DNA from 2 places in the Streptomyces profundus genome. Region 1 is predicted to be linked to the other one. Evidence: riboswitches for the same ligand, from Rfam matches in the RefSeq annotation. Region 1 holds a riboswitch; the other holds the start of a gene.
What was found. Region 1 has a riboswitch for cobalamin ahead of K4G22_RS23165 (SCO2321 family membrane protein). Riboswitches for the same ligand answer to the same signal wherever they lie in the genome.
Positions count from the first base shown of each region.

Region 2: it holds a riboswitch for cobalamin, as region 1 does, so the genes downstream of both, K4G22_RS08590 (ribonucleoside-diphosphate reductase subunit alpha) here and K4G22_RS23165 (SCO2321 family membrane protein) in region 1, are expected to answer to the same signal.

Region 1 is NZ_CP082362.1:5,232,909-5,239,919, forward strand. Features, by position in the region: gene K4G22_RS23150 (ABC transporter ATP-binding protein) at 1-24, opposite strand, end outside; gene K4G22_RS23155 (energy-coupling factor transporter transmembrane component T) at 21-1,187, opposite strand; gene K4G22_RS23160 (SCO2322 family protein) at 1,190-1,816, opposite strand; gene K4G22_RS23165 (SCO2321 family membrane protein) at 1,813-3,855, opposite strand; cobalamin riboswitch at 3,978-4,097, opposite strand; gene K4G22_RS23170 (glycosyltransferase family 4 protein) at 4,302-5,594, shown strand; gene K4G22_RS23175 (class I SAM-dependent methyltransferase) at 5,680-6,456, shown strand; gene K4G22_RS23180 (prenyltransferase/squalene oxidase repeat-containing protein) at 6,443-7,011, shown strand, end outside.
Region 2 is NZ_CP082362.1:2,001,333-2,008,343, forward strand. Features, by position in the region: gene K4G22_RS08580 (DUF2079 domain-containing protein) at 1-1,440, shown strand, start outside; gene K4G22_RS08585 (GNAT family N-acetyltransferase) at 1,492-2,022, shown strand; cobalamin riboswitch at 2,016-2,179, shown strand; gene K4G22_RS08590 (ribonucleoside-diphosphate reductase subunit alpha) at 2,298-4,697, shown strand; gene K4G22_RS08595 (ribonucleotide-diphosphate reductase subunit beta) at 4,808-5,764, shown strand; gene K4G22_RS08600 (D-Ala-D-Ala carboxypeptidase family metallohydrolase) at 5,884-6,618, opposite strand; gene def (peptide deformylase) at 6,741-7,011, opposite strand, start outside.

The DNA of each region.
Region 1 (7,011 bases):
CGAGACCGAGGCGAACCTGATCACCGCCGCACCTCCGGCCCCTCGTCGGGCACCTGATCGTCGGGCACCGGCGCGACCAGCGCCGGCAGCAGCCCGACCAGCAGCGCGCACGCCGCCGCCAGCGGCAGCGCCGGTGCCGTCAGCGGCACCGCCGGCGGGTGGAGCGCGGCGGGATCGGCGGCCAGGCTCACCAGCAGCGCCACCCCGGCGCCCGACCCCGACACCAGCCAGGCCCGCACGCCCCAACGGTCCGGGCGGTACCGCGTGCGCGGGCTGCGCCGCCCGCCCAACCACAGCCCCGCCAGCGCGCACACCAGCCCGGCCAGCAGCAGCGGCAGCCCGAGGGCCGCCCCCTCGGCCGCGAGCAGCCCGTACGAGCCGGCGCACACGCCCAGCAGACCACCGAGCGACAGCGCGTTGGTCGCGCGCCGCACGCCCTTCGGCACGGCGGCCGTCCGCCCATACCCCCGGGCGTCCATCGCGGCGGCGAGCGCCACCGAACGCTCCAACGCGCCCTCCAACACCGGACGCGCCACCCGCAGAACGGAGCGCGCGCCCCGGTCCGTGCGCCCACGCAGGCGCTGGGCCGCGCGCATCCGCAGCAGATCGGACACCAGTCGAGGAGCGAAGGTCATGGCCACCACCACGGCGACTCCCATCTCGTAGAGCGCACCTGGCAGGGACTTCAACAGCCGTGCCGGATCGGCCAGCGCGTTGGCCGCGCCAAGACAGATCAGCAGGGTCGCGAGCCGCAACCCGTCGTAGAACGCGAACACCAGCGCCTCAGCCGTCACCCGCCCGCCCAGCCGCACCCCGGCCAGCCAGTCGGGCAACGGGACCTCGGGCAGCGTGAACAGCACCTGGACGCCGCCGATCGGCGAGCCCAGCACCATCGCGAAGAACACCCGCACCACGACCACGACGGCGCCGAGCGCCAGAAAGAAGCCGAACGCCCGCGCCCAGGGCGCGTCCGTGCGCCGGGCCGCCACCACATAGCCGGCCACCGCGACCAACAGACCCAACAGCAGCGGATTGGTGGTCCGCGAGGCGGCCGTCGCCAACCCCAGCGCCCACAGCCACCACGCGCCGGCGTGCAGCGCGTTGCTTCGATGGGCGACGGGCGCCCGCAGCGCGGCCAACGCGCCCCGCGTGCGGCGCTGATCGCGCGCCGCCCCTGAGGTGCTCATGGTCAACCCCGGCGGCGTCGGGCCCGTACCAGGGCAGCGGTCCCCAGCAGCGCCACCAGCCCCACCCCGACCAGCAGCGGGGCGGTGGCCGAACTCCCGTCCCCCGAACCCTCGTCGGCTTCGGCCACCGCCTCGCCGCAGCCACGCTCCGGATAGCCGGCGATGCCGCAGAGCAGCCCCGCCTGGTCGTACCGGAGCGGCGGCGCCGCCTCGGCCAGCAACTCGGCGACCGTCGCCCCCGACGGCAGCTCCACGCACTCGGCGCGGGCCGCCGGCGGCGTCGCCTCCCCGGGCGCGTCCGTCTCGCTGCCGAAGTCGAGCACGAGCACGACGGCCGGCTCCTCGGCCGCCGGGTCGCAGACCAGCGCCGCATCGGTCTCCCCACGCGGCGCCTTCCTGTCCCCGGCCTCGCCGCTGACCCCGAACCTGAACCCGACCACGGCCCCGTCCGCCGGCCGCAGCGTCCCCGGCCCCTGGTCGGCGTACACCCACTCCGACGCGTCCGGCTCCCAGGTCCAGAACGACCAGTAGCGGTACGCCTGCTCCTCGGCGGTGGCGCTGGGCGCTGCCCCCAGCGCCCCGAGGGCGAACGACAGGCCCACCAGCAGACGCGCCAGGCCCCTGCTCACCGCCCGTTTCCGGGGTCCGGCTGACTCTCGCCGCCGTTTCCGGGGTCCGGCTGACTCCGCCCGCCACTGCCGCCCGGGCTGTCGCCGGCGTCCGCCTCGCCGTTCGCCTTGCCGGCGGTGGCGGGCGGCTCGTCGTCGCCGTCCACGGCGCCTTCGGCGGCGTCCGCCTCGCCGGCGTCGGCGGGGCCGTCGCCGGTAGTGGTGGTGGGCTCGTCGTTGTCCTCGGCGTTCGCCAGACGGGCGCCTTCGGCGGCAGCCGTGGCGGCCTCGGTCGGCTTGTCGCCGTCGGTCGCTTCGGCCGCGCCGCTGGCGGTTGCGGCAGTGGCTGTCGGTTCGTCGCCGTTCTCGGTGGTTACCGAACGGGCGTCGTCGTCCTCGGCGTTCGCCGGACCGCCGTTGCCGGCGGCAGTGGCGGACTCCTCGCCGTCTTCGGTGTCCGTCAGGTCGTCGGCGCCAGCCGGGCGGGTGCTGCCGTTGCCGCCGTCGGTCGCGGTGGCGAGCTCGTCGCCGTCCACGGCGGCGTTCGCCGGTCGGGTGTTGTCGCCGTCGCCGTCTTCGGTGTTGGCCGCGGTGGCCTTGGCGTCGTCAGCCGGGCCGTTGCCCGTCGTGGCGGCCTCGGTCGGCTTGTCGCCGTCGGTCACGTCGGCCGCGTCGTCGTCCTCGGCGTTCGCCGGACGGGGGCCGTCGCCCTCGCAGGCTGTCGCGTCGTCGGCGGCTGCCGCTTTGCGGCGGAAGCTGAGGAGGGTGCCGATGAGGATGCCGGCGAGGAGGCCGGCGCCGATGATCCAGGGGAGGGGGCCCATGCCGTCGTCGTCCGAGGCGTTGTCCGCCGCGTCCTTGTGGCCGGCGGGGGTCTCGGCCGGGTCGGGGCCGAGTTCCGCCAGCAGGGTCAGCAGGTTGGTGCCGCCGAAGTCCGTGGGCGAGGTGTCGGTCGCCCGCGCGACGAGCACCAGCAGGCCGAGCGCCGTCGGGTTGGTGGCGTGGTCGGCCCACTCGGCGTGGTGGGTGCGCAGCCACTCCAGCGGGGCCTGGGCCTCCTCGTGGTGGCCGCCGGCCGACAGGGCCAGCACCGCGCGAGCCGTGGTGCCGAAGTCCGGCTGGGTCTCGCCGCCAGGGGGCGTGGACTCAAGCCGGCCCTCGCCCCGCTCCAGCGCGCCGACCAGTTGGGCGGCGCCGGCCGGCCCGGCCGCCGCCTCCGCCTCGTCGTCGGCGCAGTCCAGCGGGGTGACGGGCGTGTTCGCGGTCCCGGGGGCGACGAGCAGCCCGCTGCCGTAGGACGCCAACACCGCGTCCACCGTCGCCATGTCGCTGGCGAACAGCTGGCCGGACTCCTCGTCCGGCTGCCAGGCGAACGCGCCGCGCTGCTCCTCGGGCGCCTCGCAGCCCAGTTGGAGACCTTCCAGCGCGGAGTAGCCCGAACTGCCCTCGCGCACCACCCCGTTGGGGTCGACGCCGGCGGCGGCGAGCGCGCCGACCACCACGGCGGTTGAGTTCGCGTCGCTGGCGCCGCCGGGGGAGAAGCCCCAGCCGCCGTCCTCGTTCTGCACGCCGGTCAGCCAGTCGACGCCGGCGTCCACCGCGTCCTCGTGGCCGCCCACGGCCGCCAGGGCCTGCACGGCCAGCGCCGTGGCGTTGGACTCGGACGCGGTGACGTCCGCGCAGGGCTCGCCCGGGTCGGCCCGGAAGGCGAGGAACGAGCCGTCCGCGCACTGCTGGCCGACCAGCCAGTCGACCGCTTCCTCGGCCGGGGTGTAGCCCGAGGTGTGCTGGGCGAGCAGCGCGTAGGACTGCCGCCACACCCCGTCGTAGCTGGGGTCGGCGTCGCCGAAGAGGGCCTCGGGCGCTTCCGCCGGGGCCGGCGCCACCGGGTCCTCGGCGAGCGCGGTCGGCGCCAGCGCGGTGAGCAACAGGGCGCCCGCGCCGGGGAGCGCGAGCGCGCAAAGGCGCGCCCGGCGCGCACGACCGCGCGGGCCGGTGGCGCGCGCGGGGGCGGCGGCGCCGCGCGGCGCGCCCCTGAACGAGGTGCGGGGGATGAACACGCGGAAGCCTTTCGCTGTGCCGGTCGCCGGCACGCCAACCGCCATGACGCCGCGACGCGTCACGCGGCACCGGGCGCGACGCCGTACTCCTCGACGGTGTCGGTCGCCGAGTCGACGACCGAAGCCAGTGCCTTTCACGGGTGGGCGTTCCGGCTCGCGCGGCGCCGGAGGCGTCGCGCTCACGGCTGCGGGTCAGCGTCGGATTCGCACCGAATTTCCCCACACGTGAGTGAACTGATGGGCTCACTCTAACGGCCCCGCTCCCCGCCTCCGCCGGCCGCTCGGGGCCCGGGGGCCGCGCGGAGCCCGGAGCGGCCCGAGGCCGCCTGGTGCGGGGCGTCGACGGAGGGCGATAATCGCCCCACCCGCCGCAATTCCACCCGACCCCCGGCGAGTAGTGTTCGTCCGTACCCGCGAGTAGGTGGCGGCAGACCGAGGGAGCGTGTGTGGCGGCGGAGGCCGGGGCGGATCGCCCGATCAGGATCGCGCTGCTCAGTTACAAGGGGAACCCCTTCTGCGGCGGCCAGGGCGTCTATGTCCGGCATCTCTCCCGGGAGCTGGCCGCGCTCGGCCACCGGGTCGAGGTGATCGGCGCCCAGCCCTACCCCGAGCTGGATCCGGGCGTCGAGCTGCGCAAGCTGCCCAGCCTGGACCTCTACCGGCAGCCGGACCCGTTCCGCACCCCTGGGCGCAAGGAGTACCGGGACTGGATCGACGCCCTTGAGGTCGCCACCATGTGGACCGGCGGCTTCCCCGAGCCGCTCACCTTCTCGCTCCGCGCCCGCCGCGAACTCGCCGCGCGGCGCGGCGAGTTCGATGTGGTGCACGACAACCAGACGCTGGGCTACGGCCTGTTGGGCAGCCGGCGCCTCGGCCTGCCGCTGGTCACCACCATCCACCACCCCATCACCGTCGATCGCCGGCTTGAGCTGGCGGCGGCCGAGGGGCGCCGGCGCCGGTACGCGCTGCGTCGCTGGTACGGCTTCACCCGCATGCAGGGGCGGGTCGCCCGGCGGCTGCCCGCCGTGCTCACCGTCTCCGGCTCCTCGCGCCGGGAGATCGTGGAGGACTTCGCGGTGCCGGCCGACCGCGTCTCGGTGGTGCCGATAGGCGCCGACACCCGGGTCTTCCGCCCTGATCCCGCCACGCCCCGGGTGCCGGGCCGGATCATCACCACATCGAGCGCCGACGCCCCGCTCAAGGGCCTGGTGTTCCTGGTCGAGGCGCTGGCCAAGCTGCGCACCGAACGCCCCGAGACGCATCTGCTGGTGGTGGGCAACCGTCCGGAGTCGGGCCCGGTGCGGGACGCGTTGGAGCGGTTCGGGCTCGGCGGCGCCGTCGAGTTCGTCAAGGGTGTCAGCGACACCGAGCTGGCCTCGCTGGTGCGGAGCGCCCAAGTCGCCTGCGTCCCCTCCCTCTACGAGGGCTTCTGCCTGCCGGCCGCCGAGGCGATGGCGTCCGGCACCCCGTTGGTCGCCACCACGGGCGGGGCGATCCCCGAGGTCACCGGGCCCGACGGGGAGACGTGTCTGGCCGTGCCGCCGGGCGACGCCGGCGCGCTGGCCGAGGCCCTCGGCCGGCTGTTGGGGGACGCACCGCTGCGCGAACGGTTGGCCGCCGCGGCGTCGGAACGGGTGCTCGCCCGCTTCACCTGGGAACACACGGCGCGCGCCACCGTCACCCACTACCGGGCCGCGATCGCGGCCGGGGGCCGCCCCGGCCGTTCCGGGCGACCGTAGGGGCACCTGTCCAGCCAACCATCCCGTTCGACGAACACCGGCCGACGCCGGCCCAGGCCGGCCGACGAGAGAAAGGGTTGACCGCGTGCTGACCGTGGACTTCTCACGCTTCCCACTCGCCCCAGGCGACCGCGTCCTCGACCTGGGCTGTGGCGCAGGTCGGCACGCCTTCGAGTGCTACCGACGCGGCGCGCGGGTCGTCGCCCTCGACCAGGACGGCGCCGAAGTGCGGCAGGTCGCCGGCTGGTTGGCCGCGATGCGGGACGCGGGCGAGGCACCGGCCGGCGCCAGCGCCGTCGCCGTCGAGGGCGACGCGCTGGCGCTGCCGTTCCCCGACGACAGCTTCGACGCGCTGATCGTCTCCGAGGTGATGGAGCACATCCCCGACGACAAGGGCCTGCTGGCCGAGGCGGTCCGGGTGCTGCGGCCCGGCGGGCGGATCGCGGTGACGGTACCCAGATACGGCCCGGAACGCGTCTGCTGGGCGCTGAGCGACGCCTACCACCAGGTGGAGGGCGGGCATATCCGGATCTACCGGGCGGATGAACTCCTCGGCCGGCTCCGCGAGGCGGGCCTGCGTCCCTACGGCACCCACCACGCGCACGCGCTGCACGCGCCGTACTGGTGGCTCAAGTGCGCGCTGGGCGTGGACAACGACCGGGCGCTCCCGGTGCGCGCCTACCACAAGCTGTTGGTCTGGGATCTGATGAAGCGGCCCCTGGCCACCCGCGCCGCCGAGGCCGCGCTCAACCCCGTCCTGGGCAAGAGTTTCGTCGCCTACGCCACCAAGCCGCCCACCAAGCCGCACGCCAAGCCGCAGGCGGCGCCGGCCGTCGAGGGGCGGGCCCGTGGAACGTCCTGAGTCCACCGGCAGGTTGGGGCTGCCCGGGGTGCTGACCGAGGCGCAGGCCGAGGAGACCGCGCGCTGGATCGGCAGGGTGCAGCGCCCGGACGGCGCCATACCCTGGTTCAGGGGCCACCATCTCGACCCCTGGGACCATGTCGAGGCCGCCATGGCCCTGGACACCGCTGGCGAGCACGACCGGGCCGCCGCCGCCTACGCCTGGCTCGCCCGGCACCAGAACCCGGACGGCTCCTGGTACGCCGCCTACGCCGACGGCGATCCGCTGCGCCCCACCGACCTGGGCAAGGAGAGCAACTTCTGCGCCTACCCGGCGGTCGGCGTGCTGCACCACTACCTGAGCACGGGGGACGACACGTTCCGCCGCCGCATGTGGCCGATGGTGCGGGCGGCCGTCGCCTTCGTGCTGGGGCTCCAACGGGACGGCGGGCAACTCGGCTGGCGGCGCGAGGCGGACGGGCGGGCCGTGCCGGACGCGCTGCTCACCGGCTCCGCCTCCGGCTACCAGGCGCTGCGCTGCGCGCTGGCGCTGGCCGACCTCGCGGGAGCGGCCCA
Region 2 (7,011 bases), 3.2 Mb from region 1:
GCGACCATCGAACGGCGGGTGGCGGGCCGGTGGACGGCCGCGCCGCCGGCCTCCGCCCGGACGGGGGGCGGCCGGCCGGGCGTGCGGGACCCGTATCTCCTCGCGGCCGGGTTCTTCGTCGTCTACACGGTGATCTCCGTGGGGCGCTACCGCGATCTGCGCACCCGCTCCTGGGATCTGGGCATATTCGAGCAGGCGGTGCGCTCCTACGCTCATCTGCGGACGCCCGTATCCGATCTCAAGGGGCCCGGCTTCCCCATCCTGGGCGACCACTTCAGCCCCGTCACCGCGCTGCTGGCGCCCGCCTACCGGGTCTTCCCCACCCCCGTCACCCTGCTGGTCGCCCAGGCCGCGCTCTTCGCGCTGGCCGTGATCCCGGTGGCGCGGGTCAGCGGTTCGCTGCTGGGCCGGGCCACCGGGCTGACCCTGGGGACGGTCTTCGGGCTTTCCTGGGGAATCCAGCAGGCGGTGGACTTCGACTTCCACGAGATCTGCTTCGCCGTGCCGTTGATCGCCTTCGCCCTGGAGGCGGTGCTGCGCCAGCGCTGGCGCGCCGCGCTCGGCTGGGCGCTGCCGCTGGTGCTCGTCAAGGAGGACCTGGGGCTGACCCTGGCGGCCATCGCGCTGGTGGTCGCGGTGCGGGCACGGCACCGCGCGCCCCAACTGCTGCGGACCGCCGGCCTGGTGGCGCTCTTCGGGGTGCTGGCCTGCGTGCTCACCCTGACCGTGCTGATCCCGTTCTTCAACAGCGCGGGCGACTACGACTACTGGAACAAGCTGAACGAGGAGAGCGGCGGCGGCGGCCCGTGGGGGGCGCTGCTGGCCGGCGGCGGGGAGAAGCTGCGCACCGTGCTGTGGCTGCTGCTGCCGACGGGCGCGCTGTTGGCGCTGCGCTCGCCGCTGCTGCTCGTCGCGCTGCCGACGCTGGGCTGGCGCTTCGTCTCCCATGAGCCGCACTACTGGGGCACCGACTGGCACTACAGCGCGGTGCTGATGCCGGTGGTCGCGCTGGCGCTGACGGACGCGCTGGCGCACTCCAGGAGCTCCCCGAGGGTCTGGCTGCGGCAGGGGGCCCGCTTCGTCCCCGCGGGGCTGCTGGGCGCCGCGCTGGCGCTCGCGCCCACGCTGCCGGTGGCGGCGCTCGCCGAGTCCGAGACGTACCGTCCCGGGGCCGTGGCGGTCGCGGGGCGGGAGGTGCTGGCCACCGTCCCCGACGGCGCCGAGGTGGCGGCCAACGTCCGGCCCATCGCCCAACTCACCGGCCGCTGCCGGGTGTTCTGGATCGGGGACCCCTCGGTCCCGGCGCCGGAGTACCTGGCCTACTACGGCCAGGGGATGAGCGGGGACGCGATGCTGCGCAGGGCGGCGGGGCTGTATCCGGAGACGGTCTACTCGGTGGTGGCCGACGACTCCGGCTACTTCGTGCTGCGGCGGAAGTGACGGCGATCGCCCGCCGGCCCGACTGTCAGTGGTGGGACGCAGACTGGTGCCATGAACGTGTTGGTGAGAACGGCCGAGCCGGCCGACTTCGCCGCCGTGGCCTCGCTGACCACGGCGGTCTATCTGGCGGACGGGCTGGTCAGCGGCCCCGAGGACGCCTATCTGGCGGTGCTCGGGGATGTGCGTCGGCGCGCCGAGGTGGCCGAGCTGCTGGTCGCCGAGGATCCGTCCCGGCCGGGCGGGCTGTGGGGGGCCGTCAGCCTGTCGGTGGCGGGCGGGGAGTTGGCCGAGGTGGCCGGGGAGGGCGAGGCCGAGTTCCGGATGCTGGCGGTGGCGCCCGAGCGTCGCGGCCACGGGGTGGGTGAGGCGCTGGTGCGGGAGTGCCTCCGCCGAGCCTCGTCGGCGGGTCGTCGGCGTGTCGTGATTTCCTGTCAGTCGCACCTGCACACGGCGATGCGTCTCTACCGCCGCCTGGGCTTCGTTCGGGCGCCGGAGCGGGACTGGGAGCCCGTGCCGGGAGTGAAGCTCTGGGTGTTCGCAGGTGAACTCCCCGCGCAACGAGACGGAGAACACAACATATAGGGCTGCTCGTGGGCAGCGGCACAAGATGTATGCTCGTGCTCGCTGTCGCCGCAGGGGAATCCGGTGCGAGTCCGGAACTGTCCCGCAACGGTGTGTCATGGCCGGTTTTCGCCGTGCCCTGACGAGTCCGAGTGCCTGCCGACGGCTGATCACGTCCAAGCCTCGCGGGCTGGGCCGAAGGACGCGGTGCGGCTGAACTGCCTTGGGGCACAGCCATGCCCGCATCCGTCGCGCCCCGCTCGTGGAGCGCACCGCGACACGAGGGAGAGCACCGAGTGACCATCGCACCCGCCGCCCCCGCAGAGCCGGTCACAGCGGCGCTGACGCGCACGTTGGCCGATCTCACCGCCGATCTGCCGGCCACCGACCCCGCGCGGGTCGCCGCCGCGGTCGAACGGGGCCGCCATCCCGGTTCGGACCAGGCCGAGTTGCGTGAGTTGGCCATCGAGGCGGCGGCCGGTCTGATCGCCGAGGAGCCCGAGTACTCCCGGCTGGCCGCCCGGTTGCTCACCCTGGCGATCCGTGAGGAGGCCGCGGGGCAGGGCGCGGTCTCGTTCGTCGACTCCATCGCCGTCGGCCACCGCGAGGGCCTGATCGGGGACGGCACCGCGGCCTTCGTACGCCGGCACGCGAACGCGCTGGACGCGCTGCTCGCCCGCACCGTGGACGAGGGCGCCGACGACCGTTTCGAGTACTTCGGGCTGCGCACCGTGCAGTCCCGCTATCTGCTGCGCCACCCCATCAGCCGGCGGGTGATCGAGACCCCGCAGCACTTCCTGCTGCGGGTGGCCTGCGGCCTGGCCCCGGACGAGACCGAGCAGGCCCTGGAGCAGGTCGCCGAGCTGTACCGGCTGACCAGCACCCTCTCCTATCTGCCGTCGTCCCCCACGCTGTTCAACTCCGGCACCAGGCACCCGCAGATGTCGTCCTGCTATCTGCTGGACTCCCCGCTGGACGAGCTGGACTCGATCTACGAGCGCTACCACCAGATCGCCCGGCTCTCCAAGCACGCCGGTGGCATCGGCCTCTCCTACACGCGGGTGCGCGCGCGGGGCTCGTTGATCCGGGGCACCAACGGCAAGTCCAACGGCATCGTGCCCTTCCTCCGCACGCTGGACTCCTCGGTGGCCGCCGTCAACCAGGGCGGCCGGCGCAAGGGCGCCGCCTGTATCTACCTGGAGACCTGGCACGCGGACATCGAGGAGTTCCTCGAACTGCGGGACAACACCGGCGAGGAGGCCAGGCGCACCCACAACCTGAACCTCGCGCACTGGATCCCGGACGAGTTCATGCGCCGGGTCGACGCGGACGCCCCGTGGTCCCTCTTCTCCCCCGCCGACGTTCCCGAGCTGACCGACCTGTGGGGCGAGGCGTTCGACGCGGCCTACCGCGAGGCCGAGGCCAGGGGCCTCGCCCAGCGCCAGGTGCCGGCCAGGCAGCTCTACGCCCGGATGATGCGCACGCTGGCGCAGACCGGCAACGGCTGGATGACCTTCAAGGACGCGGCCAACCGCACCGCCAACCAGACGGCGCGGCCCGGCAACGTGGTGCACTCCTCCAACCTCTGCACCGAGATCCTGGAGGTCACCGACGACGGCCAGACCGCCGTGTGCAACCTGGGCTCGGTCAACCTGGCCGCGCATCTGGGCCCGGACGGCGCGATGGACTGGGCCCGGCTGGACGCGACCGTGCGTACCGCCGTGCTCTTCCTCGACCGCGTGGTGGACATCAACTTCTACCCGACCGAGCAGGCGGAGAACTCCAACTCCCGCTGGCGTCCCGTGGGTCTCGGCGTGATGGGCCTCCAGGACGTGTTCTTCCGTCTCGGCCTCCCCTTCGACTCGCCCCAGGCCCGCGCGCTCTCCACCCGGATCGCCGAGCGCGTGATGCTCACCGCCTACGAGACCTCGGCGGAGCTGGCCGAGCGCCACGGGCCGCACGACGGCTGGGCCGACACCCGCACGGCCGACGGCGTGCTCCACCCGGACCACTACCACGGCGTCGAGCACACCTGGCCCGAGCGCTGGCAGGCGCTGCGCGAGCGGATCACGCACACCGGAATGCGGAACTCGCTGCTGCTGGCGATCGCCCCGACCGCCACCATCGCCTCGATCGCCGGCGTCTACGAGTGCATCGAGCCGCAGGTCTCCAACCTCTTCAAGCGGGAGACACTCAGCGGGGAGTTCCTCCAGGTGAACACCTACCTGGTGGCCGAGTTGAAGCGCCTTGGCCGCTGGGACGAGGCGACCAGGCAGGAGCTGCGCTCCGCCAACGGCTCGGTGCAGGAGCTGTCCGGGCTGCCCGAGGAGGTGCGCGCGCTCTACCGCACCGCCTGGGAGATCCCGCAGCGCGCGCTGATCGACATGGCCGCCGACCGCACCCCGTATCTGGACCAGAGCCAGTCGCTCAACCTCTTCATGGCGTCGCCCACCATCGGCAAGCTCAGCTCGATGTACGCGTACGCCTGGAAGCGCGGTCTCAAGACCACCTACTACCTGCGGTCCCGCCCGGCGACCCGGATCGCGCAGTCCGCCCGTTCGAGCGCGACCGCCGCCTCCGTTCCCGAGCCGGCCGCGCCCCCCGTCGGCGTGGCCGTCGTCGACGAGATCCCCGTCCCCGAGCAGGCCGTCGCCTGCTCCCTGGAGAACCCCGAGTCCTGCGAGGCATGCCAGTGAGCGCCCCCACCCAGAGCCAGCCCGAACAGACGGCGCCGACCACCCCGTCGGCCACCCCATCGGCCACGAAGAACCTGCTCGACCCCGGCTTCGAGCTGACCCTGCGCCCGATGCGCTACCCGGAGTTCTACGAGCGCTACCGGGACGCGATCAAGAACACCTGGACGGTCGAGGAGGTCGACCTCCACTCCGATGTCGCCGATCTGGCGAAGCTCTCGCCCGGGGAGCAACATCTGATCGGCCGGCTGGTCGCGTTCTTCGCCACCGGCGACTCGATCGTCGCCAACAACCTGGTGCTGACGCTCTACAAGCACATCAACTCGCCCGAGGCGCGCCTCTATCTCTCCCGGCAGCTGTTCGAGGAGGCCGTGCACGTCCAGTTCTATCTGACGCTGCTCGACACCTACCTGCCCGACCCGGACGAGCGGACCGCTGCCTTCGCCGCCGTGGAGAACATCCCGTCCATCCGGGAGAAGGCACAGTTCTGCTTCCGCTGGATGGACTCGGTCGAGGACATGAGGCAGCTCGACAGCAAGGCGGACCGGCGGCGGTTCCTGCTCAACCTGATCTGCTTCGCCGCCTGCATCGAGGGGCTGTTCTTCTACGGCGCCTTCGCCTATGTCTACTGGTTCCGCTCCCGCGGTCTGCTGCACGGCCTCGCCACCGGCACCAACTGGGTGTTCAGGGACGAGAGCATGCACATGGAGTTCGCGTTCTCGGTGGTGGACACGGTCCGCCGGGAGGAGCCCGAGCTGTTCGACGAGGAGCTGGCCGAGCAGGTCACCGAGATGCTGCGGGAGGCCGTGGAGGCCGAGTTGCAGTTCGCGCGTGACCTGTGCGGCGACGGGCTGGCCGGGATGAACACCGACTCGATGCGCGAGTACCTGGAGTGCGTGGCGGACCAGCGGCTGGCGCGGCTCGGCCTCAAGCCGATCTACGGCTCGCAGAACCCGTTCGGTTTCATGGAGTTGCAGGACGTCCAGGAGCTGACGAACTTCTTCGAGCGCCGCCCGTCGGCCTACCAGGTCGCGGTGGAGGGCAACGTCTCCTTCGACGACGACTTCTAGGCAGCGCCCCCTTCCGGGGAGCCCCCTCGAACATACCCGTGCGGCCGGCGCCTTCGCGCCGGCCGCACGGCCGTTGCCAGCGGTGTTCGGTCACTCGGTTCGATCAGTGGACCAGCCGCTCAGATACCGCAGCTGGGGGCCGACCAGAAACGGCTGCTCATGCTGCCGAGGTGCGCGTGGTCGTTGTGCCCCGGGTAGCCCGGGCCCAGGATCTCGTTGAAGCCGTGGTTCCTGGCCTGCGTGACGATCTGGCAGAAGGTCGGCGAGCCGACCAGGTCGATGCCACGCCCGTACAGGTGGTTGCTGTTGGCCGCGCCGCCCGCCGCGCTGTTGCACGCGTAGGAACGGAAGCCGCTGCTGGTGTTGAGCGGCCGGTCACCGAGCGCGTGCCGGAGGGCCTCCAGCTTCCACATCTGCTGGAGCGCGTTCGCCCGTGCTGTGGCCGCGTTGACCGCACCACCCGACCAGTCCGAGTTACAGCGGTTCATCTCGGCGTAGGTGAAGTGGATCGGCGTGCAGTCGTTGTCCTGCAGATCGTAGATCTTGCCGAACGTCTGCGGGCCGGCGACCCCGTCCGCCGACAGGCCGTAGGCCTGCTGGAAGCGGGTGACGGCGGCGGCGGTCGCGGGACCGTACTGGCCGTCGATGGCCAACACGGAGCCGTAGCCCGGGTATCCGGCCACCCGGATCTGCAACTGCCGCACGTCCTCGCCGGAGCTGCCCTGGTTCAGCGTGCGGTTCCAGGTGTAGCAGCCGTCCGCCTGGGCGGTGCCCGCGGTGGCGACGGTACCGACCACGGCGGCTGATGCGACCATGACAATCGTGAGTAACACTCTGACGAGACGTCTCAACATGCTTACCTCCGAGGGGGAAGAGGAAGTTCGCAATGAGAGTGCCCGAGGTTGTCAACGCGCGTCAACCTTCTGCGGGACGCCAGTGGACCAGGCCACTGGCGTCCCGCCGGAAGTGTCCCGGATCACTCCGCGTTGGGAACCGTCTCGTAACGCGGCGTTCCCTCGTCCATCATCCGCAGCGCCCGCTTGCGCTCCCGCTTGGTGAGCCGATCCAGATAGAGGCGGCCGTAGAGATGGTCCGTCTCATGCTGGAGGCACCGCGCGAAGTATCCCGTGCCGCGCACCACGATCGGCTTGCCGGAAACGTCCTGACCACGCACGACGGCGTAGTCGGGGCGCGCCAACTCGGCGTGCGCGGTGGGCACGGAGAGGCAGCCCTCGTTGCTGTCGTCC